One region of the Pseudalkalibacillus sp. NRS-1564 genome, then DNA from elsewhere that is predicted to be linked to it. Evidence: a T-box and tRNA genes for the amino acid it is inferred to sense, from the RefSeq annotation. Region 1 holds a T-box; the other regions hold tRNA genes.

What was found. A T-box is a leader RNA that pairs with one kind of tRNA and senses whether it is charged. The one in region 1 lies ahead of leuS (leucine--tRNA ligase), so its partner is inferred to be a tRNA-Leu.
Positions count from the first base shown of each region.
Region 2: it encodes a tRNA-Leu, which carries the amino acid that the T-box ahead of leuS (leucine--tRNA ligase) is inferred to sense. The anticodon was not compared.
Region 3: it encodes a tRNA-Leu, which carries the amino acid that the T-box ahead of leuS (leucine--tRNA ligase) is inferred to sense. The anticodon was not compared.

Region 1 is NZ_JBITPM010000037.1:50,847-58,392, reverse strand. Features, by position in the region: gene ACIFPW_RS16700 (tetraprenyl-beta-curcumene synthase family protein) at 1-844, shown strand, start outside; gene ACIFPW_RS16695 (hydrolase) at 910-1,212, shown strand; gene ACIFPW_RS16690 (class I SAM-dependent methyltransferase) at 1,243-1,809, opposite strand; gene ACIFPW_RS16685 (hypothetical protein) at 2,031-2,243, shown strand; T-box leader at 2,446-2,676, shown strand; gene leuS (leucine--tRNA ligase) at 2,740-5,154, shown strand; gene ACIFPW_RS16675 (rhodanese-like domain-containing protein) at 5,381-5,689, shown strand; gene ACIFPW_RS16670 (rhodanese-like domain-containing protein) at 5,715-6,053, shown strand; gene ACIFPW_RS16665 (lytic transglycosylase domain-containing protein) at 6,305-6,928, shown strand; gene ACIFPW_RS16660 (DEAD/DEAH box helicase) at 7,114-7,546, shown strand, end outside.
Region 2 is NZ_JBITPM010000012.1:126,748-134,293, reverse strand. Features, by position in the region: gene ACIFPW_RS06690 (D-alanyl-D-alanine carboxypeptidase family protein) at 1-31, shown strand, start outside; gene ACIFPW_RS06685 (NAD(P)/FAD-dependent oxidoreductase) at 86-1,000, opposite strand; gene ACIFPW_RS06680 (5' nucleotidase, NT5C type) at 1,011-1,544, opposite strand; gene ACIFPW_RS06675 (YjcZ family sporulation protein) at 1,742-1,906, opposite strand; gene ACIFPW_RS06670 (alanine/glycine:cation symporter family protein) at 2,019-3,401, opposite strand; gene ACIFPW_RS06665 (spore coat protein) at 3,525-3,809, opposite strand; gene ACIFPW_RS06660 (hypothetical protein) at 3,821-4,006, opposite strand; gene kynU (kynureninase) at 4,065-5,342, opposite strand; tRNA gene ACIFPW_RS06650 (tRNA-Leu) at 5,505-5,589, shown strand; tRNA gene ACIFPW_RS06645 (tRNA-Arg) at 5,600-5,676, shown strand; tRNA gene ACIFPW_RS06640 (tRNA-Met) at 5,691-5,767, shown strand; tRNA gene ACIFPW_RS06635 (tRNA-Tyr) at 5,785-5,869, shown strand; tRNA gene ACIFPW_RS06630 (tRNA-Gln) at 5,874-5,948, shown strand; tRNA gene ACIFPW_RS06625 (tRNA-Gly) at 5,954-6,027, shown strand; tRNA gene ACIFPW_RS06620 (tRNA-Arg) at 6,119-6,192, shown strand; gene ACIFPW_RS06615 (hypothetical protein) at 6,327-6,623, shown strand; gene ACIFPW_RS06610 (ATP-binding protein) at 6,634-7,546, shown strand, end outside.
Region 3 is NZ_JBITPM010000039.1:42,486-50,031, reverse strand. Features, by position in the region: gene ACIFPW_RS17880 (hypothetical protein) at 1-83, opposite strand, end outside; gene ACIFPW_RS17875 (YpjP family protein) at 137-778, opposite strand; gene ACIFPW_RS17870 (transporter) at 1,105-1,431, opposite strand; tRNA gene ACIFPW_RS17865 (tRNA-Glu) at 1,556-1,630, opposite strand; tRNA gene ACIFPW_RS17860 (tRNA-Gly) at 1,638-1,711, opposite strand; tRNA gene ACIFPW_RS17855 (tRNA-Ser) at 1,717-1,809, opposite strand; tRNA gene ACIFPW_RS17850 (tRNA-Ala) at 1,829-1,904, opposite strand; tRNA gene ACIFPW_RS17845 (tRNA-Arg) at 1,909-1,985, opposite strand; tRNA gene ACIFPW_RS17840 (tRNA-Leu) at 1,994-2,078, opposite strand; tRNA gene ACIFPW_RS17835 (tRNA-Thr) at 2,084-2,159, opposite strand; tRNA gene ACIFPW_RS17830 (tRNA-Val) at 2,189-2,264, opposite strand; gene ACIFPW_RS17825 (hypothetical protein) at 2,462-2,617, opposite strand; gene ACIFPW_RS17820 (NRDE family protein) at 2,746-3,501, opposite strand; gene ACIFPW_RS17815 (rhodanese-related sulfurtransferase) at 3,560-4,462, opposite strand; gene ACIFPW_RS17810 (kinase-associated lipoprotein B) at 4,562-4,957, opposite strand; gene ACIFPW_RS17805 (cell wall hydrolase) at 5,032-5,646, opposite strand; gene ACIFPW_RS17800 (acyl-CoA dehydrogenase family protein) at 5,788-6,939, opposite strand; gene ACIFPW_RS17795 (glutaredoxin domain-containing protein) at 6,979-7,221, opposite strand; gene ACIFPW_RS17790 (toxic anion resistance protein) at 7,437-7,546, shown strand, end outside.

The DNA.
Region 1 (7,546 bases):
TATCGCAGCTTACCAGACGATAAGTGACTATCTGGATAACTTGTGTGATCGAAGTACTTCGCTTGATCCAGAAGACTTTAGTGCATTACATGAGGCAATGGCGGAGGCTCTTTCCCCTGAAGTTGAAGCTTCAAATAACTATTATCGGTATCGTGAAGAAAAAGATGATGGAGGCTATCTATTAGAACTGGTTCAAACGTGTCAAAAAGTCATTCGTGAATTGCCGAATCAAAGGGAAGTGCAGCCTGCCTTACTTGAACTCTGCCATTACTATTGTGATCTCCAGGTACATAAGCATGTTACAGAGGAAGACCGTGTTCCAAGGTTGAAAAGCTGGTTTGACCAGCATAAGCAACAGCTTCCAGAAATGACATGGAATGAATTCTCAGCGTGTGCTGGATCAACCTTAGGGATTTTCTGTCTTGTATCTTACTCATTAGGAGACATGATCCCTAAGGGCGGTACAGCTATGATTAAGGAAGGTTATTTCCCCTGGGTTCAGGGTCTTCACATAATGCTGGATTACTTTATAGATCAGGAAGAAGATCGAGCAGGTGGCGATTTGAATTTTTGTTTTTATTATAAAGACAATGATGAGCTCGCTCAGCGTGTTGCTCACTTCATTAAAGAAGCGGATAAAAGCGTTGAAAGTCTTCCACATTCTTCCTTTCATCGATTAATTAATCGCGGTTTACTTGGTATTTACCTTGCGGATCGTAAAGTAATGGAACAGAAAGACGTGCGCTCTCTTGCTCGTAAAATTATTCGAATTGGAGGAAGATCGAGCCTTTTCTTCTACTTTAATGGTTGGGTTTATAGAAGACTTCACAAAGCGTCTCAGTAAAAGCGTATAAAAAACGCTCTTTCGTGAGAAAAGAAGCCTATAGGATTTTGAAAGGGGCTCTTAAAATGAAAAAGCGTTACTATGTGGCTGTAAGTTCGGGCGAGATACTCGAAGATCAAGGGGCATCGAGCTATAATTTTGAAATCGATGCGGATGAGGAAGATATCTTCAAGCTCAGTGAGCTATTTGATCTGACAGATAAGGATAGTCGCCTATCGTTATATCGTTCACATGTTCCAGCTATGAGTTATCATGAAGATAAGAACAATGATGATTATGATAATCATATGAAAGAGATCTATGGTCTTTTACACAAATTAGGGAATAAGAAAACAAGAGAACATATCGAAACGATGGGAATTCTATAGAGAATAGAGGCTGTGCAGATGCACAGCCTCTTATTTTTTGCTGATGGCAATAATATAGGGTGGTTCATTGATTTGGTTAATAAATTGGTATTTTAGAACTTGATACTGTGACTGATCGAGATCTGAAGCGAAATCTGACACCTTTTCACTTTCAATTTTACCTTCTGGATGTCCTGGGTAGACGACTAGAATAAGGAGCCCTTCTGAACGAAGCAAATGTAGGATGTCTGTTACTGCTTGGATCGTTTCTTCAGGTTTCGTCACAATAGTTTTATCTCCACCTGGGAGGTAGCCAAGGTTAAAGATTGCGGCAGAAACGTTTCCTACATCTTTCGTCTCAATTTTGCTATTGATTGAAGCGTGACTCTCGTGGAATAATGCCACCTGGGCAGATTGCTTAGCTTCTGTCAGCCTTTTTTCTGTAGCTTCAATCGCCTCAGGTTGGATATCAAAGCCATACACTTTTCCTGAATTCCCAACTGATTCAGCTAGGAAGAGAGTGTCATGTCCGTTTCCACAAGTGCCATCAATAGCAATGCCTCCTTCTTTTAATACTGAATTCAGTAGCGTTCTTGTAAAAGGTAATATTCGTTGCATGATCTGTAATCCTTTCTAACAATTAAAATTTTCTTAAATGAGTCTTCTGAAACTTATCCTATCAATTTATTAGGACGTCGAGGTTTAGAGTGGCTTCTTGTTTGCTTCTAACTAAGTATGACTTTACCATGATCGACCTTTTACTCCAACTAACATCTTTATGTGTTTGGGAATATCTGGCTCGTGGTACAGAGTACTATACAAAAAAATGAGGTGATCATATGGCAGAGCATGAAAAATCACATAAACAAGGCGAAACTAATAATCCCGAGCAATTACCAAATAAGGAAAAAAATCAGCTCGACGAGGATGCTTCAGAAATGAATGTCGATGCGATTCCATTAGAAGATTTAAAAGAAGAACAAAAAGAAGAAAAAGATAAGCCACATTCCAAAGATGATTCGGCTAGTCAAAAAAAGTATCGTAAAGGATAACGTACCCAATCAGGGTGCGTTTCTTTTTTTGAGATATCCGCTTACTGTATTAATTGGAATTGTTCTTTTGGCACACATGCTAATTCATCGAATATAAGGACAGCGGATGTATAGATTACGAAAAAAACGTCTATTCTGATAATGTTCTTGACATTTCTCACAAGTATTCATACAATACAAATTATATACGTAACTAGTGAAACCAAAGATAATGATAAGGAATAGTAACAAAAATTCTATTACTAGAGAGTTAACGGCTGGTGGAAGTTAACATAGGAGATTTGTGAACTCACCTTTGAATCGGAAGCCTGAATAGAGTAAGGTTGCCCGTATGCCTGCGTTAAAGGCCTTAAGTGAGTGCTGTTTCTAGCACTAAGCCGGGTGGTACCGCGGGTGATTGTGAATATTAGATTCTCAACCTCTCGTCCCTGTTGATGAACAACGGGGACGGGAGGTTTTTTTATTTTTTTGCAAGGACTGGAAGGAGAGAGTGACAATGGCATTTGATCACAAAACAATTGAGAAGAAGTGGCAACACTTCTGGGAAACAAACAAGACTTTTAAGACAGAAAACGATGCTAATGGTGAAAAAATTTATATTCTTGATATGTTCCCATACCCCTCAGGGGCTGGGCTACATGTTGGGCACCCTGAAGGATATACAGCTACGGATATCCTTTCACGTATGAAGCGAATGCAGGGATATAATGTTCTTCACCCAATCGGATGGGACGCATTTGGACTTCCGGCAGAGCAATATGCTCTTGATACAGGAAATAATCCACGAGATTTTACTCAAAAGAACATTGACACATTCCGTCGTCAAATTAAAGAGTTAGGTTTTTCTTATGATTGGGATAGAGAAGTTAATACAACAGATCCACAATACTATAAATGGACACAGTGGATTTTCACAAAGCTTTACGAAAAAGGACTTGCGTACGTAGATGAAGTGGCTGTTAACTGGTGTCCAGCACTTGGAACGGTTCTTGCGAATGAAGAAGTGATCGACGGTAAAAGTGAACGTGGAGGCCATCCGGTAGTTCGTAAACCAATGAAGCAATGGGTTCTTAAAATTACAGAGTATGCCGATCGTCTACTTGAAGACCTTGAAGAGCTTGACTGGTCTGACAGCATTAAAGAAATGCAGCGTAACTGGATTGGGAAATCTGAGGGTGCTGAAGTGACATTCACGATTGACGGTCATGATGAATCGATCGATGTGTTTACGACGCGTCCTGATACACTTTTTGGAGCTACGTATATGGTCCTTGCACCTGAGCATCCTTTCGTTGACAAAATTTCTACTAGTGAACAAATCTCAAAAGTTGAAAGCTACCGATCAAAAGTACAAACAAAGAGTGACCTTGAGCGTACAGAGTTATCAAAAGAGAAGACTGGCGAGTTTACTGGCGCGTATGCCATTAATCCAATCAATAATGAGAAGCTTCCAATTTGGGTAGCAGATTACGTTCTAATGAGCTATGGAACAGGAGCTATTATGGCAGTTCCAGCTCACGATGAGCGCGATTATGAGTTCGCTACTACATTTAATCTTCCTATTAAAGAAGTCGTTGCTGGAGGAGATGTATCCAAGGAAGCTTATACAGAAGACGGAAAGCATGTGAACTCTGATTTCTTAAACGACCTTGAGAAAGTAGAAGCAATTACGAAAAGCATTGAATGGCTAGAGGAAAAAGGAAAGGGAACGAAAAAAACGACGTATCGTCTTCGCGACTGGTTATTTAGTCGTCAGCGTTATTGGGGCGAGCCAATTCCAATTATCCATTGGGAGGATGGCACAATGTCTGCTGTCCCGAAAGAAGAGCTTCCTGTCGTTCTTCCTGAAACAACGGAAATTAAACCGTCAGGAACTGGCGAATCTCCTTTAGCTAATATTGAGGATTGGTTGAACGTAGTTGATCCTAAAACGGGCATGAAGGGCCGACGTGAAACAAACACAATGCCGCAATGGGCTGGAAGCTGTTGGTATTACCTTCGCTACATTGATCCGGATAACGATGAAATGCTAGCTGACCCGAAAAAACTCGATGAGTGGTTGCCTGTTGATATGTATATCGGCGGTGCGGAACATGCGGTTCTTCACTTGTTATATGCTCGTTTCTGGCATAAAGTTCTTTATGATATCGGTGTTGTGCCAACAAAAGAACCATTCCAACGTCTCCGAAATCAAGGGATGATCCTTGGTGAGAACAACGAGAAAATGAGTAAATCAAAAGGAAATGTTGTTAACCCAGATGAAATTGTCGAAAGCCACGGTGCTGACACGCTTCGTCTATATGAAATGTTTATGGGTCCGTTCGAGGGTTCTATTGCATGGTCTAACAATGGTTTAGATGGCGCGCGCCGTTTCCTTGATCGTGTGTGGCGTTTATTTGGTGAAGGGGATCTAACGAAGTCTTCTATTTCTGAAGAAAATTCAGGAGAAGACATGGAGCGCGTCTACCACGAAACGGTTAAAAAAGTAACTGAGGACATGGAAGGCTTACGCTTTAATACAGCTATTTCACAAATGATGGTATTTGTGAATGAAGCATATAAGCAAGAGTCAGTTTCCGTTACATTAATGGAGGGCTTTGTGAAGTTGCTATCTCCAATCGCACCGCACCTTGCTGAAGAGCTGTGGAGTGCGCTTGGACATGAGGATACACTCGCATATGCAAACTGGCCAATGTTTGACGAAAGCAAGCTTACTGTAGATGAAGTAGAAATTGTAGTGCAAATCAATGGAAAACTTCGTGCCAAAATTTCTATTCCGACTGAAGCATCTCGTGATGAAATGCAAGAAATTGCTTTAGAGCATGAGAAGATTAAAGGTCAACTTGATGGCAAAACACTTCGAAAAGTGATTGCAGTACCAGGAAAGCTAGTTAATATTGTAGCTAATTAAGGTTGAACCCTCTCCTAACGACTAAGGAGAGGGTTTTTGAATGTAAACTACGGATGGGAAATTTTTAAACAACTCGAATAACCTTTTCCTAAAGCTGAGAATACTACTAAGATGAGTGGAAGATAGATTTCTTGTATTGAATGTGCAAATCATGTACGATTGAATTTGTTGAAGTGATTATAACTGAAAAATCCATATTAAAACTGTACGAGAGGGGTATGTTTTTATGAGTAACGAAATTAAGACGGTAACACCTCAAGAGGTTCAAGAGTTACTTAATGAGGGCAAAAATGTTTCATTAATCGATGTTCGTGAGGATGAAGAAGTAGAAGAAGGCATGATCCCTGAAGCAAAGCATATTCGTCTTGGCACACTTCCGGAACGACTTGATGAGATCAATAAAGAAGAAGAACATATTATGATTTGCCGTTCAGGACGTCGTAGTGAGCGCGCATGTGAGTACTTGCAAGAAGCTGGTTATGAAGTGAAGAACATGGTTGGCGGTATGATGAAATGGGAGGGTAAAGTGAAATAGCCCTGCTAAAAAGGAGAGAGATTGAATGGCGATATGGGGAACGGCTTTAGCAGCTGTTGCATTTACTTTAGGATTATGGAGAGTCATTTATCCTTATTCTTATATGAAGCCAATTAATATGGAGCGGTTTGATGATGATAAATATTGTCTAATCGATGTGAGAGATTACATTCTTTCACACCGGACACCTTATGAAAAAGCAAAGAACATCCCGCTTTCTTATCTAGGCAGACAAACGAAAGAAAACGAAGTGTGTGATAAAGAGATTATTGTTCTTGCGGAAGATCGAAAAGCAGCACGTCTTGCTGTTAAAATTTTGATGAAACAACGCAAGCAACCTATTTATTACATGACAGTTTCTTAAGTACGACGTCTTTTGGAGCTGGTCTCTAAAAGGCGTTTTACTGAATCTTTAATCCTAGTAAGTTGATAAGATTAATAAATCATAGCACTTTTTTCTCCATTGTCCAAGTAAATTGCCTTAAAGCTCTCTATTCATTTTGTTGATTCCTAGGTATATCGCTCGGTTCGTAAGTGGATCAAAATATGAGAAAAACAATCGTTCTTGCTCATGATCTGGTATAATGATGGAAAAGACTACACCGAGGTGTTGAAATGAAAGCAGATCTTATACGTGCAATGATGGATTTACAGGCTTTGCGACAGCTACAGCCTAACGCATTAGGCAAGCAACAGCCGTCTACTTTTTCCTTTACAGACATGCTTGAGCAAGCTCTCTCAACTCAAAGTACAGGACAGCAAATGAAAGCAGAAGTCCCTGTAAACTCAACCTCGGTGAATTCCTATGGCACATACAATTCCCAAATAGTACCGTCGACTAATTCTTCGTACACATCTTCATCGCTTGAAATTGATGGATATATTGAAGAATTATCGGCTAAATATAGTGTTGATCCAAAACTTGTTCATTCGATTATTAAACAGGAATCTAGCTATAAATCCGATAGTGTTAGCGGAGCAGGAGCTATGGGATTAATGCAATTAATGCCCGCAACTGCCACTTCACTTGGTGTGAAGGACCCTTTTGATCCTGGACAAAACATTGAAGGTGGCGTGAAATACATTAAGCAAATGATGGATAAATATAATGGCAATATTAAGCTTGCATTAGCAGCTTATAACGCTGGACCTGGGAATGTTGATCGTTACGGTGGGATTCCTCCATTCGAAGAAACGCAAAATTATGTTTCAAAAGTAATGGGTCATTACCAGACATAATAAGTAAAGGCTGTCTCGTCGACCGCTCTTCAGCAGTCGTAAAGGAGGCAGTTTTTTATATGGAATGGGACTTAGAATCGTTCCAATCTTGACCAAGATGGGTCATGGTTTCTTATGGCCTTAAAGATAATAAAGATAATTGTTATACTAAACACGAGGTGAATAATTTGAACGAATTTAAAGAAATGGGACTTGATGAACGTCTCGTTAAACAACTAGAAGTTCAGGGTATTAGTACCCCGACCGATATTCAAAAAGAAACAATCCCTGTTATGTTACAAGGAAAAGACGTGATTGCTCAGGCCCAGACAGGAACGGGTAAAACTTTTGCGTTTTTACTACCGATACTTGAAAAAATGGATACAGAAGCACCTGAAGTGCAGGCTCTTATTGTAACCCCGACACGAGAGCTAGCCATCCAAATCTCATCGGAACTAATGAAGTTAGTAGAACATCGCGATGACATTAATGTACTAGCTGTCTATGGTGGTCAGGATGTAGAGAGACAGATTAAGCGCCTTAATAAACAAGTACACATTGTTGTAGCAACGCCTGGACGTCTGCTTGATCACGTTCGGAGAGAGACCATTGACTTATCCCATACTTCTTATCTTGTAT
Region 2 (7,546 bases), on a different contig from region 1:
TTCTCAAAAAAGACATCGAACTTTTCCTTAAAATCAACTTTCAAACCTAACATTGAAAATTAAAAAAGGACCTCAGGGTCCTTTTTTAATTTTCAAGAAAGAACGATAGCTGTTTGACAGAGGTCATTCCTTGTCCAACTGAGGAGGCAATACTTGATAACAGCGGTCTAGTGCAAACATCTCCTGCAGCATAGACGAATGGCAGAGATGTTTCACCATAAGAGTTGCATCGAATGTATCCTTCCTGATCGACGTCAATGCCATCCTCGTAAGGTTCAGTGTTTGGTTTAACACCAATTCGAATGAACAGACCATCAACCATCATTGTAAAGTGATGATCTTCGTCAGCGAGGAATAGTTTCTTCTTTCCTTTTCCATCTATTTTTGTAATAAACGTTTTTGTTAGTATGTCGATGTTTGGGTGGAGCATGACAGGTTCTTTGTATTCCTTACGAGCTTTAAAACAATCAGAACGATGTATTAGTGTAACTTGAGAACCAGCTTCAGCAAGAAGAAGAGCTCCTTCGAATGCGCGGTCTCCGCCCCCGATTACAGCAACATGTTTGCCTTTGAATTTCAATTTATCTCGAGTTGCCGAGTATACTTCTTTTTGCTCGATCATTTCTTGTTCACCAGGAACATCTAGCCTACGTGGGGAAGACCCTGATGCAATTAGCAAAGTGCGAAATGTATATGAATTGCCTTCTGCTGTTTGAAGTATCCGATTAGTCCAATCGATCGACTTAACGCAAGTGTTTGTAACATAATCACATTTGATTTCCTCAGCATGTTTGATGAACTGTTCCTGTAAAACCTGACCGTTTGCAACCACCATACCTGGGTAGTCTACAATTTGATTATAGATTGTACTTAATTGCCCCCCAAGGCTATCCTTTGCTTCAAGCAATAAATGATTAATGCCTAGTCTTTTAGCCCATATTCCAGCAGAAATTCCAGCGGGTCCTCCACCGATTATTAGCAAATCTGTTCGTTGAGTCACCACTGTACCCTCACTTCCATGTTGAAAGCCATTCTTCAAATTCCAACCAGTTATTCACGCGAGGGACGTCGACATATTGATTATAACGATAGTTCATCGCAATGGCCATTCTCCCTGAATTTTTAAATGCGATGAGGTTGTGTGGAGCATCATCAAATAATAAATCTCCGCGAATCATTTCTTTTCTATGCGAGAAAATCAAATTTCTTTTGCCGATAAACGGAAGGTGTTTTTCTACCCATTGTTCTTTTTCAGTGTAAGCATATGTACGGCTACTCGTGACAATCATTACGTCATACACGGATGAAAGACGTTCCATTACTTCAATAGCATGTGGTAGAGGCTTGAGTTCAAGAAATAGACCTGGCTGATCAAGGTATTCATAAATTTTATCTCCACACTCATTTTTTACATAGTCTTCAGATCGCCAGCATTCAAGTTTCTCAACAGACAAGTCGTCATTGTAATCATGATTGTATCTCTGGTGCCATTCAGACATAAGGTCACATATAACCGAGTCCATATCGATTAATAAGGTTTTCATTGTCTCACTTCTTTCATCATACATTCTTTATCACTATAACAGGCAAAGTTAATTGGAACAATTGTTCAGGAAAGGACATGGAACGAACGTTCTTGATTTTTGACTCATCAAAAAATGAATGAACTATAAATCGAAAATTAAGCTAACATAGCGTAATTAAAAAAAGCAAGAACCAAGTGGCTCTTGCTTGTTAAAAACTAACATTTAATAAAAGCTGTTCCTACTATAATAAGCAGGATAAATAGTACAACAATTAGCGCAAAGCCGTTTCCAGCTGGTCGGTGACAAGGCATGCCGTAAGAAGCTCCAGCTACTGGTTGGTAAGGCTCATTTCCGTATGGTGCATTGTTTGCATGATACATATTAGGTCCCCCTTTAAATTCTCTTTCTTTACCACTGTATGTTTCCGTCTAGAAAAGATATAGGCAGGAGCGGAGAGGAACCTAAATTAGGTGAATGTCCCATGTGAATTTCTTATGAACTAATGCCTTTGTCTTTCGTTTGGGCTTGCTTTAAGAAATTTAATTTGTAGTCATCAGTTAGTTCTTTCACTTCCTTACTAAGGAATAAGATCGCAATAACGTTTGGGATAACAAACAAGGCGAGTGTAATGTCGACTAGCTCCCAAACAAATTGAAGTCCTCCTATAGCTCCAACAAAAATAGAAATAATATAAACAAATCGCATTACTCTAGAAAAGGGTGTGCCAAATAAGTATTCAGCTTGTTTCTCACCATAAAAGACAAGGACACCTATCGTACTGATAACAAAAATCAATAGGAGGGAAGAAACAAAGATGGGGCCCCATGTAGCTCCCATTAGTCCAGAGAAAGCATCTGAAACCATATCAGCTGCATTTGAGGGTTTAACGTCTTTCCAAGCTCCTGAAAGAAGCACTGTAAAAGCTGTTACTGTGCAGAGAACGATTGTATCGACAAAAACGCTGAAAATGCCCCATAATCCCTGTCTACATGGATGAGGCGTATGTGCTGCAGAATGGGCAATAGACGCCGTACCCATACCGGCTTCGTTTGAATAAAGCCCTCTAGCAAGGCCCCATCTAACAGCTGCAGCAAAACCAGCTCCGGCAAAACCTCCAGCTGCTGAGATCGGTTGAAAAGCATGTACGAAAATAAGTTTCATAACAGCTGGAAACTCTTCTATATTAATCACCATAACACCGATAGCGCCTGCAATATATGTAAGTACCATGAATGGAACAATCTTCTCAGCTACAGAACCAATTCTACGTATTCCACCGAATACAACAATTGATATAAGGATAATTAGTAAGACACCTGTTACCCAGGTCGGTAATCCAAAAGAACTCTCTGAGAGTGTTGAAATGGAGTTAGTTTGTACCATGACACTTGGAATGATTTCAATCATCAGTCCAAAAGCGAATAGAGATGAAGCGAACTTCCATCCCAAGCCTTTTTTTATGTAATACATTGGGCCGCCAACATAAACGCCGTTTTTGTCTTCCTCTCGGTATTTGATCCCGAGAACAATTTCTGAGAATTTTGTTGACATTCCAATAATAGCGACAATCCACATCCAGAAAATAGCGCCAGGTCCTCCAAAAGCGATTGCCACAGGAACCCCAACAATGTTTGTAGCACCTGCAGTAGATGCAAGAGCGGAGGCAAAGGCCTGAAATGGTGATATTGTGCCATCTCCTTTTTCTTTTTTGAAAATTTTACCAATTGTATGTTTTAAAGCGTGGGGAAAAAAGATTATTTGAAAGAAGCCGAGGCGGATTGTTAAAAATAATCCACCGCCTAAGAGTAAAATCATCATAGGATAACCCCAGATGAACGCGGAAAATTCAGTTATTGCATTAAGAATATAGTCCATATCAATCTCTCCCTATAGGTAATACTCATTTAATTATCCATATAAAGGGAGGCTGAAACTCTATTTACAAAATTATGAAAAAATGAGCATAAAGACACAGAGCCGGTTTTCACCGGCTCTGGATTAATGGACCTGAGGAGGCTGATTATTCTGTTGTTGCTGCGGAGCTGTTAGTTGGTTTTTAACTTGTTGAATTTCATTGGTTTGGGCTGGGGCAGCTGGCTGATAATACCCTTTTTGTTTAGCGTATTGATAAAGGTTATATTGTCGCTGCTCATCAGTATTTCTAATTTGTTGAAGAGCCTGACGAAGTTGTTGATTGTCAGCTTGAGAAATGACGCTCCCGTAATTACTTAAGCTGCTGTTCAATACGGATAAATAATCATTTACCATGTCTTTCTCATTCATAAAATCCCTCCTTAACTTAAGAAGCTGATTAATTGTTGTTGTGTGTTGCGTGCGTCTTGTGCATCCTTTTGAAGCATTTGCTTAAGCTGCGGACAAGTACAAGATTGGGCATAGGAATCAAGTTTGTTTGCGAGTGTTTCATGTCCGCCGATCATGTGACGCAGATTTTGAAGTTCAAGTTCGTTCAGCTGAGTCATCCTGTTTCCCTCCTTCATTTCACATAGTATGAATGGAGAAAAACCAAATTATACTCACTTAAGAGATAACGTTTCGCTCGTTAGAAAACTGCTGATACGTTTTTTCAATCATAATACTCTTTAGAATTTGGACAACATGATAAACATCTTCAAATGATGAATAGAGAGCAATTGGTGCAAGGCGAATGACGTTTGGTGAGCGGAAATCTGGAATGACGCCTTTTTGTTTTAGCGCTTTGCAAATTCGAGCAGCTTCATCGTGCTCGAGACAAATATGCCCACCCCGTCGATCATCTTCTGATGGATTAGTGATTGTAAAACCATCTTCAGCAAGATTTTCTTTAATAAGACACATTAAATAGTTGGTAAGAGACAATGATTTTTCTCGAATCGCATCTATGCCAGCTTCGTTCATCAATTCCAAAGCTCCTATTAAAGGAGCCATACTAAAAATGTGGGGTGTGCCTATTTGAAATGCGCCAGCGGTTTCAGCATGAGTAAGCGTATGGCTCATATCGAATTGCACTTCTTTCTTGGAACTGAACCATCCAGCAAGACCGGGGCGTCTGCCAAGGTGGTTTTCGTGCACAAAAAGTCCACCAACACCACCAGGGCCACTATTTAAGTACTTGTATGTACACCAAACCGCGAAGTCAACGTTCCAGTCGTGAAGTTTATGTGGAATGGCTCCGATTGAATGAGCTAAGTCAAAGCCAATGATTACTCCTTTAGAATGGGCTGCTTTTGTGATTTTTTCTATATTTAGTAATTGTCCGCTCCGGTAAAGTACGGAAGGGAGGAGAATAAGGGCTATAGTCTCATCGATGGCCTCAATGATATCTTCTTCCAGGATTGTTCTTCCGTCACGGCTCGGAACTTGCACTAGATTAGTTTCTGGGGATAACCCATGAAGTTCAAGCTGACTTTGAATAGCATAAATGTCAGATGGAAATGTTAAAGAATCGGCTAGTATTTTTGTTTTGTTTCCTGAAGGTTTAAAAAAAGTAGCGAGCATCTGATGAAGGTTAGTTGTAATTGAACCGGTAGTAATTGTTTCAGAAGCATGTGAACCGATTAGCGTTGATGTCATCTCACCGATGTTTTCTGCCATATAAAACCAAGGCTGCTTTCCATCAGACCAGCCATCAATTCCATGTTGCTTCCAGTCATCAAGAGATCGAAGAAGGGATGTTTCCGCATTCTTTGATAGAAGACCAAGTGAATTACCATCCAAATATAGCGTATTTGGATTTAAGTAAAACTTATCACGTAAATGGGCTAAAGGGTCTTTCTTGTCGAATTCTTTTGCGCCTGTAATGGACTGTGATAAACTCATATGTAACAGCTCCTTTTCTACAACTTATCGTATGAGAGGGAGAAGAGCATGTCAACGCTTTCACTCTTTGCAAAAGAAACTTTCTACATTTTTTTAGAATAATGATTGACATTTTAAATGATTCAATGGTATATTATTAAACGTCGCTGATGCACAGCACAAGCGGGTGTGGCGGAATTGGCAGACGCGCTAGACTTAGGATCTAGTGTCTTACGACGTGGGGGTTCAAGTCCCTTCACCCGCACCATATATTTTTTGCGCCCGTAGCTCAATTGGATAGAGCGTCTGACTACGGATCAGAAGGTTAGGGATTCGACTTCTCTCGGGCGCACCATACATAATTTAAGTGGCGGTGTAGCTCAGCTGGCTAGAGCGTACGGTTCATACCCGTGAGGTCGGGGGTTCGATCCCCTCCGCCGCTACCATATTACAATTTCATCATGGAGGGGTAGCGAAGTGGCTAAACGCGGCGGACTGTAAATCCGCTCCCTCAGGGTTCGGCGGTTCGAATCCGTCCCCCTCCACCATGATTGGGCTATAGCCAAGCGGTAAGGCAACGGATTTTGATTCCGTCATGCGTTGGTTCGAATCCAGCTAGCCCAGCCATTTTTGCGGGTGTAGTTTAGTGGTAAAACCTCAGCCTTCCAAGCTGATGTCGTGGGTTCGATCCCCATCACCCGCTCCATTACATATTGTAGAAGAGTTTTAAAAGCTACTTCACAACCTGATTTTAATCATGGTATACTTTTGTTGAGATTGAATACCATTCATATCGTGCGCCTTTAGCTCAGTAGGATAGAGCAACAGCCTTCTAAGCTGTGGGTCAGAGGTTCGAATCCTCTAAGGCGCATACCCAAAACTCCTTGAATAAGTAATCTTATTCAAGGAGTTTTTTTATTTTATTAACGGCACATGTGTGTTTGCACATAGGCTTCATTTCCAATAAACTAGTAATTAATAAATCACTTGGGAAATGGTGACGAAATGAAGCGATATAAAGGAAGAATTATATCTGTTGTAACGTTTTTTATGGCGATTTTATTATGGGATTATTGGCTTTATTCTGTGAATGAAATTAAAATCAATTGGTTAGTGGACATATTCTTTACGATCTCAGTTATGGTAATTGTTTGGTGGTTCTCTTCTTATTATGATCGCTCTGTCATACTTCTGTCCAAATTAAAAGATAGTGAGGAAAAATATCGTAAACTATCAGAAAACTATAATAGTGTCATAAAACAGCTTAAACGAAGTTGTTTTTCAAACTGGAATAGATGGTAGTTGGATCTGGTTGAATGAAGCGTGGGGTGAGTTAACTGGATACGATGTTCAGGAATCAATAGGCACATACAGCTTATCTTATATACATCCAGATGATCGGCTGAATTTACATAAAGAATTATCTCGATTCCAAGATGGCGCAGAAAAATCTAACGTATTTGAATTCAGGGTTCAGAAAAAAGGCGGGGGGTTCGTCTGGTGTGAGGTCTTTATTAAATATGAATATAGCTCTAAAGGAAGATTTGAAGGAATGACAGGAACGATTAAGGATAAAACCTTTAGAAAGCAATCAGAAGAGCGGTTACTTAAAACAAATGAAGCCCTTGCGGTTAAATCTGAAAAGCTAGCATCAGCTGCACAGCTTGCCGCTGGAATTGCTCATGAAGTTCGGAATCCTCTAACATCAGTGAAAGGATTTCTTCAACTGCTTGAGAAGAAGGAATCCACTATGCCGTATTTTGAAATAATCTTTTCAGAAATATCCCGTATCGAATTAGTGCTAAGTGAACTTCTAACGCTAGCAAAGCCGCATAGTACATTATTTACGAATGTTGAAATGAAAGGTTTATTAAAGCAGGTCTCAACCTTGATTGAGTCTAATGCTCTATTGAACGATGTGACATTACAAACGAATTTTGGGAATGAGGAAGCTGTTGTTTTTGCTGATCCTAATCAAATAAAGCAAGTGTTTATTAATCTCATGAAAAACGCTATTGAAGCAATGAGTCAAATGGAGAAATCGAAATATCTTCATGTGAGTATGGATGTTCAAGAGATGTTTATATCTGTAAGGATTACCGACAATGGCGCCGGTATTTCTAAAGAAGATATTGATCGACTAGGGGAACCATTTTTCACAACAAAAGAGAGTGGTACGGGGCTTGGGTTATCAGTTTGTTTGAAGATTATTGAACAACACGGAG
Region 3 (7,546 bases), on a different contig from region 1:
AATAATTTACGATTCAATACACTTTCTGAGCCGGTTAAAGGCTCTTCTTCGAAAACATCTCTAATACATTGTACAAGTTCCATCTATGTTGTGATCCTCCCTTAATCTCCAACCAAAAACACCCCGCGCACCTCTCTTACGAGAGCCACTTAGGCGGAGTGTTTTTATCCCAATAAATCTTACCTACTTCATAATGTTCTTCAAAATCATCATTCGCTGCATGGTAATGAAAATTAAACCAATAGCCATCTTGTGGGGGATGATCTCTTCTCACATGAAAACGCAATAAGTCTTCCCCACTCTGTTGATTATATACATGAAGAATACGTTCTCCGTATCCACCAGAAGGGTTGTCCGTCAAACGAAGTGACCTTAATGTATCCTCATCCAGATTTTCCACTGAGGTAGCGATCGCTTCTGTCATTTTAGGTACAATTGCATCTCGATACTCGTTACCGACTCGAGTTGAGATCGTTTCACCGAATTTTGTTAGCCCGAGTTGCTCGGATTGATTGCTTGCATAGCTTACAAAATGCGTCAGGAGTTCAGAAGAAGAAGCGTCCTGAGCTATGATGGGCCAATCATACTGATCAACAAGAGGCTCTATCGCCTTATCAGGCTCGTCCCTCGGCTCAATAAGAAGATGGTTTTCTTCTTGATAATTTTCTGATGACTCTGTTTTGTCATCTGCTAGATATCCAGTAGGAACCACAGTTCCAAGCGTAATAACAGCAACAAATGCTACAAATAACTTTCTCATCCAAAGAGGGAATTTCATTATGTGCACCTGACTTTCGAAGATCAATAGTTAGTATCATTCTCGCATGATCTTCTCAAAAAAGCCAGAAGTTTAGACGATTTTTCATTAATTTTCATTTGGCTATGGTAACGAAGCTTTTCATTCAAAAAGGCTCTTTTTTAAAAGATTGTTGCTTTCGAAACAATTGTTGAATTAAACACTAAACTTCGCTGATTGGAGCGGAAGGATGCTAACCGCCTGCCCCGCGAAAAACGAGCATCCCTGAGCGAAAATTCACCCACTATAGCAACAATGGCTACGAAAGAGCCTTTAAAAAAGAGCGCTTCATGTAAGCGCTCCATCTATTAACAAGTAAACATATCAATTCTTCTCAGACTTATGCCTGTATACACCCACCTTCTACCGGTCCAGCGAAACCCTGAAACAGAAGTACGCCCTACATAAACTGGCCAAAACCAAAATGAATTGCCGCCTCTCATCCAAATATAAGTAAACCGATACATACACCTTCTAATGGATCCCGGATCTACAGCAAATGTTCCAGCTTGTGCTGACTGTGGTCTAGGAGGCGGTGATGCTGGTGGGCTCGATGTTGGAGCTACGGGTTGCTGACGGTAGGCATCTGTGTTGTCATAATGATAAGCAATGTGCTCATGTTCTTCATAATACATTCGGTCCATCCCCTCTCTTATACAGTCACTGTATGCTGTATTCTGATGAGACGTACCGAATTGAAAACAACAAAAAAGCATCTCTTTGAGTATGCTTGAGTCAAAAAGTCTATGGAAATTTAGTTGGTGACCCGTACGGGAATCGAACCCGTGATACCGCCGTGAAAGGGCGGTGTCTTAACCGCTTGACCAACGGGCCAAAAAAATGGAGCGGGTGATGGGGATCGAACCCACGACATCAGCTTGGAAGGCTGAGGTTTTACCACTAAACTACACCCGCAAAGATGGAGGAGGAAGAGGGATTCGAACCCCCGCGGGCGACTAAGCCCCTGTCGGTTTTCAAGACCGATCCCTTCAGCCAGACTTGGGTATTCCTCCAAAAACATGAAAATATATATGGTGGAGCCTAGCGGGATCGAACCGCTGACCTCCTGCGTGCAAGGCAGGCGCTCTCCCAGCTGAGCTAAGGCCCCAATATGGTGCGCCCGAGAGAAGTCGAATCCCTAACCTTCTGATCCGTAGTCAGACGCTCTATCCAATTGAGCTACGGGCGCATATTCTATGGTGCGGGTGAAGGGACTTGAACCCCCACGTCGTAAGACACTAGATCCTAAGTCTAGCGCGTCTGCCAATTCCGCCACACCCGCATGTGTGGTGCCGGCCAGAGGACTTGAACCCCCAACCTACTGATTACAAGTCAGTTGCTCTACCAATTGAGCTAGGCCGGCATAATTTAATGAAAGTCATCAAAAATAAATGGTGGAGGATGACGGGCTCGAACCGCCGACCCTCTGCTTGTAAGGCAGATGCTCTCCCAGCTGAGCTAATCCTCCATTAAACAGCGACTTCATTATTATACAATATCTTCTTTTGCCTCGTCAACACTTTTTTCAATGTGTTTTTTCAAGGACAAGACCTATCTTATCACCGACCCCAAAAAAACACAACCCTTTTTCACAAAAAAATTATTCCCCATAGTTAAGCACTCTATTTTTGACATAGAAAAAAAGCAGGGAGCGCTCTCCCCTGCTTATACTGGCGTTTGAATAAGTGGTTTTTTCTTTTTATTTTGGCGGAGTATTGGTCTTTTTTTAGTCACCATTTCAGAATCATATTTTCGGTACTCTTTCATGTCGGTTGATTCCCGCAAAAGCTGATCTTCAACATAGTGACGCTTTCTTTTCAAAAAAACCCCTCCTCATAAGTAATAATTCTCAATACCCTATTTTTCTGTTGTTAAACCCGATTCTTTTTCACCATCGATCTATCGGCAAAAGTTACAGGTAACACATAATTTATTCACTTAGAGCGCAATTATGCTCCATCAAAATTAAATTGGTAATAATTTTCCTGATCTTCTCCTGACCTCTCAACGAAAGTAACTTCTCCATTTTGTGAAACCATAATAACAGTTTGCGCCCTCGTTCCGTAATGATCCGACTTAATAAAAACGGGTGAAAGCATCCTTTCCCATTCAATCGGCACGCCTGTCTGTGGTAATAAATAATCAGGTGCAGGCTCAGCATGAGAAAGCATTTCAAAAAGACGATTTTGATCGAGGTTCTTTTCTGCACTTAAATAGTGTTTTAATTCTTCTTTAAGCTGCTCAACTTTTGGCCAGCTCGTATTCAGTAAGTGATTACTTACAGCGTGAACACCGTTCTCTAGTTTTGAAATTTGATCCTGCCGGTTTGAATAATAATAAAGGCTCTTAAAATCTCCTATGATTAAATTAAATCCATTGTACTGATCTTTCTTTTGTCGAACCATTTCTAGGTATGATAATGGGGATTGATGATCACGTAAGTAATCGGCCGTTAGATCACCCCTTGATAGACTTTTAGGCTGCTCATTCGCTTCTCGATAATTCGTAAGGGCTGCAATTCTTCCGTTTGTTGTAACCCCTAGCCATGTTCCCATAGCCTTTAAATCACGCCCCGCAAGTAGTTCTGGTACATCTTCCCAATAGTTCGCAGGTTTTGTTGGACGCTCGTAGAATTCATCTCGGTTGGCTACGAGTATAAATGGGTATGTAGGATGAACATTTTGAGCTACAGCAATTAAGCACATCTTAACGCGCCTCCTCTCTTGTTTCACTGTAAGAAAAAACGCAGCGTTAGCCGCTGCGTTACGATTGGATCATACGAACTTCTTCTTCACATGCAGAAGAACAATAATGGTTATACTCATCTTTGCAAGAATCACAGACGATGTGAAGCTTGTCACACTGTACATTAGCACAATTGATATAAGTATCTGCTGGCTCCTCACAATGATAGCATTTCCCTACAACTGTATCTTCATCGGTACGGTTTACATTAACAGCAAGACGATCATCAAATACAAAGCACTTGCCATCAAAATATTTCCCCTGTACCTCCGGGTCTTTACCATACGTTACAATTCCTCCATGAAGCTGTGAAACGTCGGAAAAACCTTTTTTCATTAAGTAACCAGAAAATTTCTCACAGCGAATTCCACCTGTACAATAAGTTAGTACTTTCTTATCTTTTTGGTCCGAAAGATTTTGTTCAATCCAGTCTGGAAGATCACGAAAAGCCTTTATATCAGGACGAATTGCATTGCGAAAATGACCAATATCGTACTCATAATCATTTCGTGCATCGATAACAATTACATCATCATCTTCTAATGCTTCCATAAATTCCTTTGGCTCAAGATAATTCCCGGTTATTTCTTTCGGGTTTACATCTTCCTCAAGCTTTAGTGAAACAATTTCTTCGCGCGGACGTACGTGCATCTTTTTAAAGGCATGACCTTCTGCTTCATCAATTTTGAAAGCCATATCACGAAAGCGTTCATCTGCTTTTAGTTCGTCCATGTAGCGCTCAGTATCCTCAACGGTTCCTGAAACCGTTCCATTAATGCCCTCTTTGCCTACAAGGACTCGACCTTTTAAATTGAGTGATTGACAATACTTAAGATGCTTTCGAGCAAAATAATCCGGATCTTCTATTTCTACATATTGATAATATAACAGCACTTGATATGCTGAAGCTTCTGATTGCAAATCAAAAACCACCCTTTACGTCTTCTTCAATCAAGCTCTAATCCAAGAGCCTAAATCAATACTATATCTTACCGGATTCGAAGTCTGATGTAAAGAAGATTACCTTGATGGGAAGTAGTCGTCTTTAAGCTTTTCGATTTCGATAAGAGATGCTTCGGCCCATCTTCCGCCTTCGTGCTTGAGCTCTGCGGATTGTGTTTCAAGCGCTTCCTTGAGTGAATCATGATAATCAGGAATATTTCCTTCGTAATGATTAATGGCTGACATTGGAACGAGCGCTTTCTCGAATTGGGCTAACGCTTTTCGCTGGTGAAAAAGAGGAACATCGAGCTGTTTGGGATTATGAAGGTCTCCCTGAGTTGGATGCTTGATGACAGCAAGAACTTTAATCACAGCTTTGGGGGACTTCATATCGACGACTTCTCCAATATATCTCCCCGTTTTATAACCTGCCGTTACTATTTCTCCTGGCTGAAACGTTTTTTTCTCTGACATAGTCGCTTCACTCCTTCATCTAACTGTGTGTACACGTCGATGATATCATAAAATCCTCCTTTATCAGGAGGATTTTATCTTGTGAAGACATGTTTCCCAATCTCTTTGATGATATGCCTTGTACGAATCCAATCGTCTGTTGCAATATCAGGATTGTAATAAAACAAAGCTCCTGAGCTTGGGTCTCTACCACTAAGGGCCGCATAGACAGCCTTATATGATTCTGCTCCTGGCTTTTGATCATATTGACCGTCAGATACTGCAGTATAAGCACCACTTTCAAAAATCACTTCTTTAATGCTATTTGGAAATCTTGCAGAAAGTGTTCGATTCACTGTTACAGCAGCTACCGCTACTTTCCCTTCAAACGATTCACCTCTTGCTTCTCCATTAACCAATTTGGCCAACATTTCAATTTCTTCTACAGAATAGTTCGATACAGTAAATTGATCCTTTGTTACTTTCTTAACATCATTCATATTTTTAACAGGAAGGTTAAGCAATAAGGCAACCTCCTGTTTCGTTTCTGGTTCAGATAAAGTTTCGTTTAATACAACTTCTTCATTAACCTCATTCTCAATCTTAGGCTTTACTTTCATCAATGATACGGCCGCTACCTGATGAGTTTGTGCAGAAAACAGAGCAAAAAAGAGGCTCATCATCATCATAGCAATGATCGTTTTGTTCATATATCTCATCCTTTCAGTAGCTTTTTGCCACGCCATAAAGGATAGAGGAAGGACAGGTCCCTTTCAATAGGGAGTCACAGGGATGTCTTCCACATATGAGAACAAAAAGAAACTCCTTCCAAAAGGGAAGGAGTAAGATAATTAGTCTTGAAATTGCTTCATTGCAAGAACTTGTAACGATAATTCATCACTCGGAGGATTGTGAAGCCCCGCTCTAACGTCTCGATAAAGTCGTTCCAGATGATTCTTCTTCATTAAGCTTCGTGCTCCTACAATACGCATTGAAAGATCAACAACTTCCAGTGCAGCGTTCATTGCTTGCGTTTTGGCAGCGAAAAGCTGTCCCTGCATGTTCATCCGCTCTTCTGGGTAACGATCCCACTGCTCTGCAACCGAATATAGAAAATGACGTGCTGCCATTAATGAAAGTCCGATTCGTCCAAATTTATCTTGAATGTGCGGTACATCTTTTAGTGGCACATCAAGTGTGTTCGGTTGGTAAGAAGACACAAATTGAACTGCCTCTTCCCGTGCTGCCTCTGCTATTCCCATGTATACAGCGGGAATATGGAGCAACCAGGCCGGAGGTAATGAAGCTGTTTTCCGATTTTTATCATAAGTTTCAAGGAGCGCATTAGAAGGAACAAATACGTCAGTCAATACAAGGTCATCACTACGGGTACCTCTCATGCCTAGCACATCCCAAGTCCCTTCAAGTTCTACACCTTCTTGACTCATGGACACTAAGAAATCTGTAGGGACACCTTCGCACGTTGCTTTGACAATCACTTGATTAAGGTGAGGACTTAATGTTGTAAATGTTTTTCGACCAGTTATTTTATATCCTCCTTCGACCGCAGTCGCGATCGTAGCAGGCATACCACCTCGAGTTGGGTCACCTGTCTCCTCTTCTGTTTGAGCTCGATTTATGAGCGTACCATCCACAACATGACGACAAAGCCTTTCATAAGTTGAAGCATTCCATGGCCTTCGATCGCTTAAATCTTTAAGTACTCCTAGATGCCAGCCGAGTGATAGCGCACCAGACCCTTCTCCTTTACCAAGCTCTTCCTGAACAAGGACAAGCTCATAAAGAGAAAGACCACCACCTCCAAATTCTTCAGGGATCGTAAGTGAAGTAAAGCCTGATTCTTTCATACTTGCTATAATGGAATCAGGAATATACGCTTCCTGATCAATATGTGTGGCACTCTCCTTAAGTTCTGCTCGATGTTTATTAGCTAATTCGAGCAGCTTATGATCACGCTCATTTCGAACAAATTTATCAATCATTCTAAGACACCCTCTTTCACCAAAGTCATTAATCTATCATCAAGATGATGGAATATTCAGAAGTTCATCAATACGCTCCTGTTCAAATCCAATAATGACTTCGCCGTCGATGACAATCGTTGGGGTAGACATAGAACCGTGATCATGAATCAATTCATTGCGCGCAGCAACGTTTTCTTTTATGTTTAGTAGCTCATATTTCACTTCATGCATTTGAAAATAATTTTTCACAAACTCACATGGTGGACATGCCGGTTGTGTATACAATTTGACTTTTTTCATTTTGTTCACTTCCTATCACTAATTTACAAGTAATTCCGTTTAAAACATACCACCCTACTTTGCATCTTTCAACTATTTCAGTTAGGTGAGTTTGCTCGATTCACTCAAAGGGAATTGTTTTGCTGAAGGTGTTTTGAAACTTTTCACGAAATCTAATCGTATAGAATGATAGAAGAATAATTTAACGAATTCATTCAATTGAAGGAGTGACATATATGAGTAATCAACCTGAGAAAATCAACTCACAACGTGAAAAGGCTGAAGAGATCATTCAAAGCTTTTATCATGAAGACGATACAGATAAGATTCTCCAGTCATTATCAGG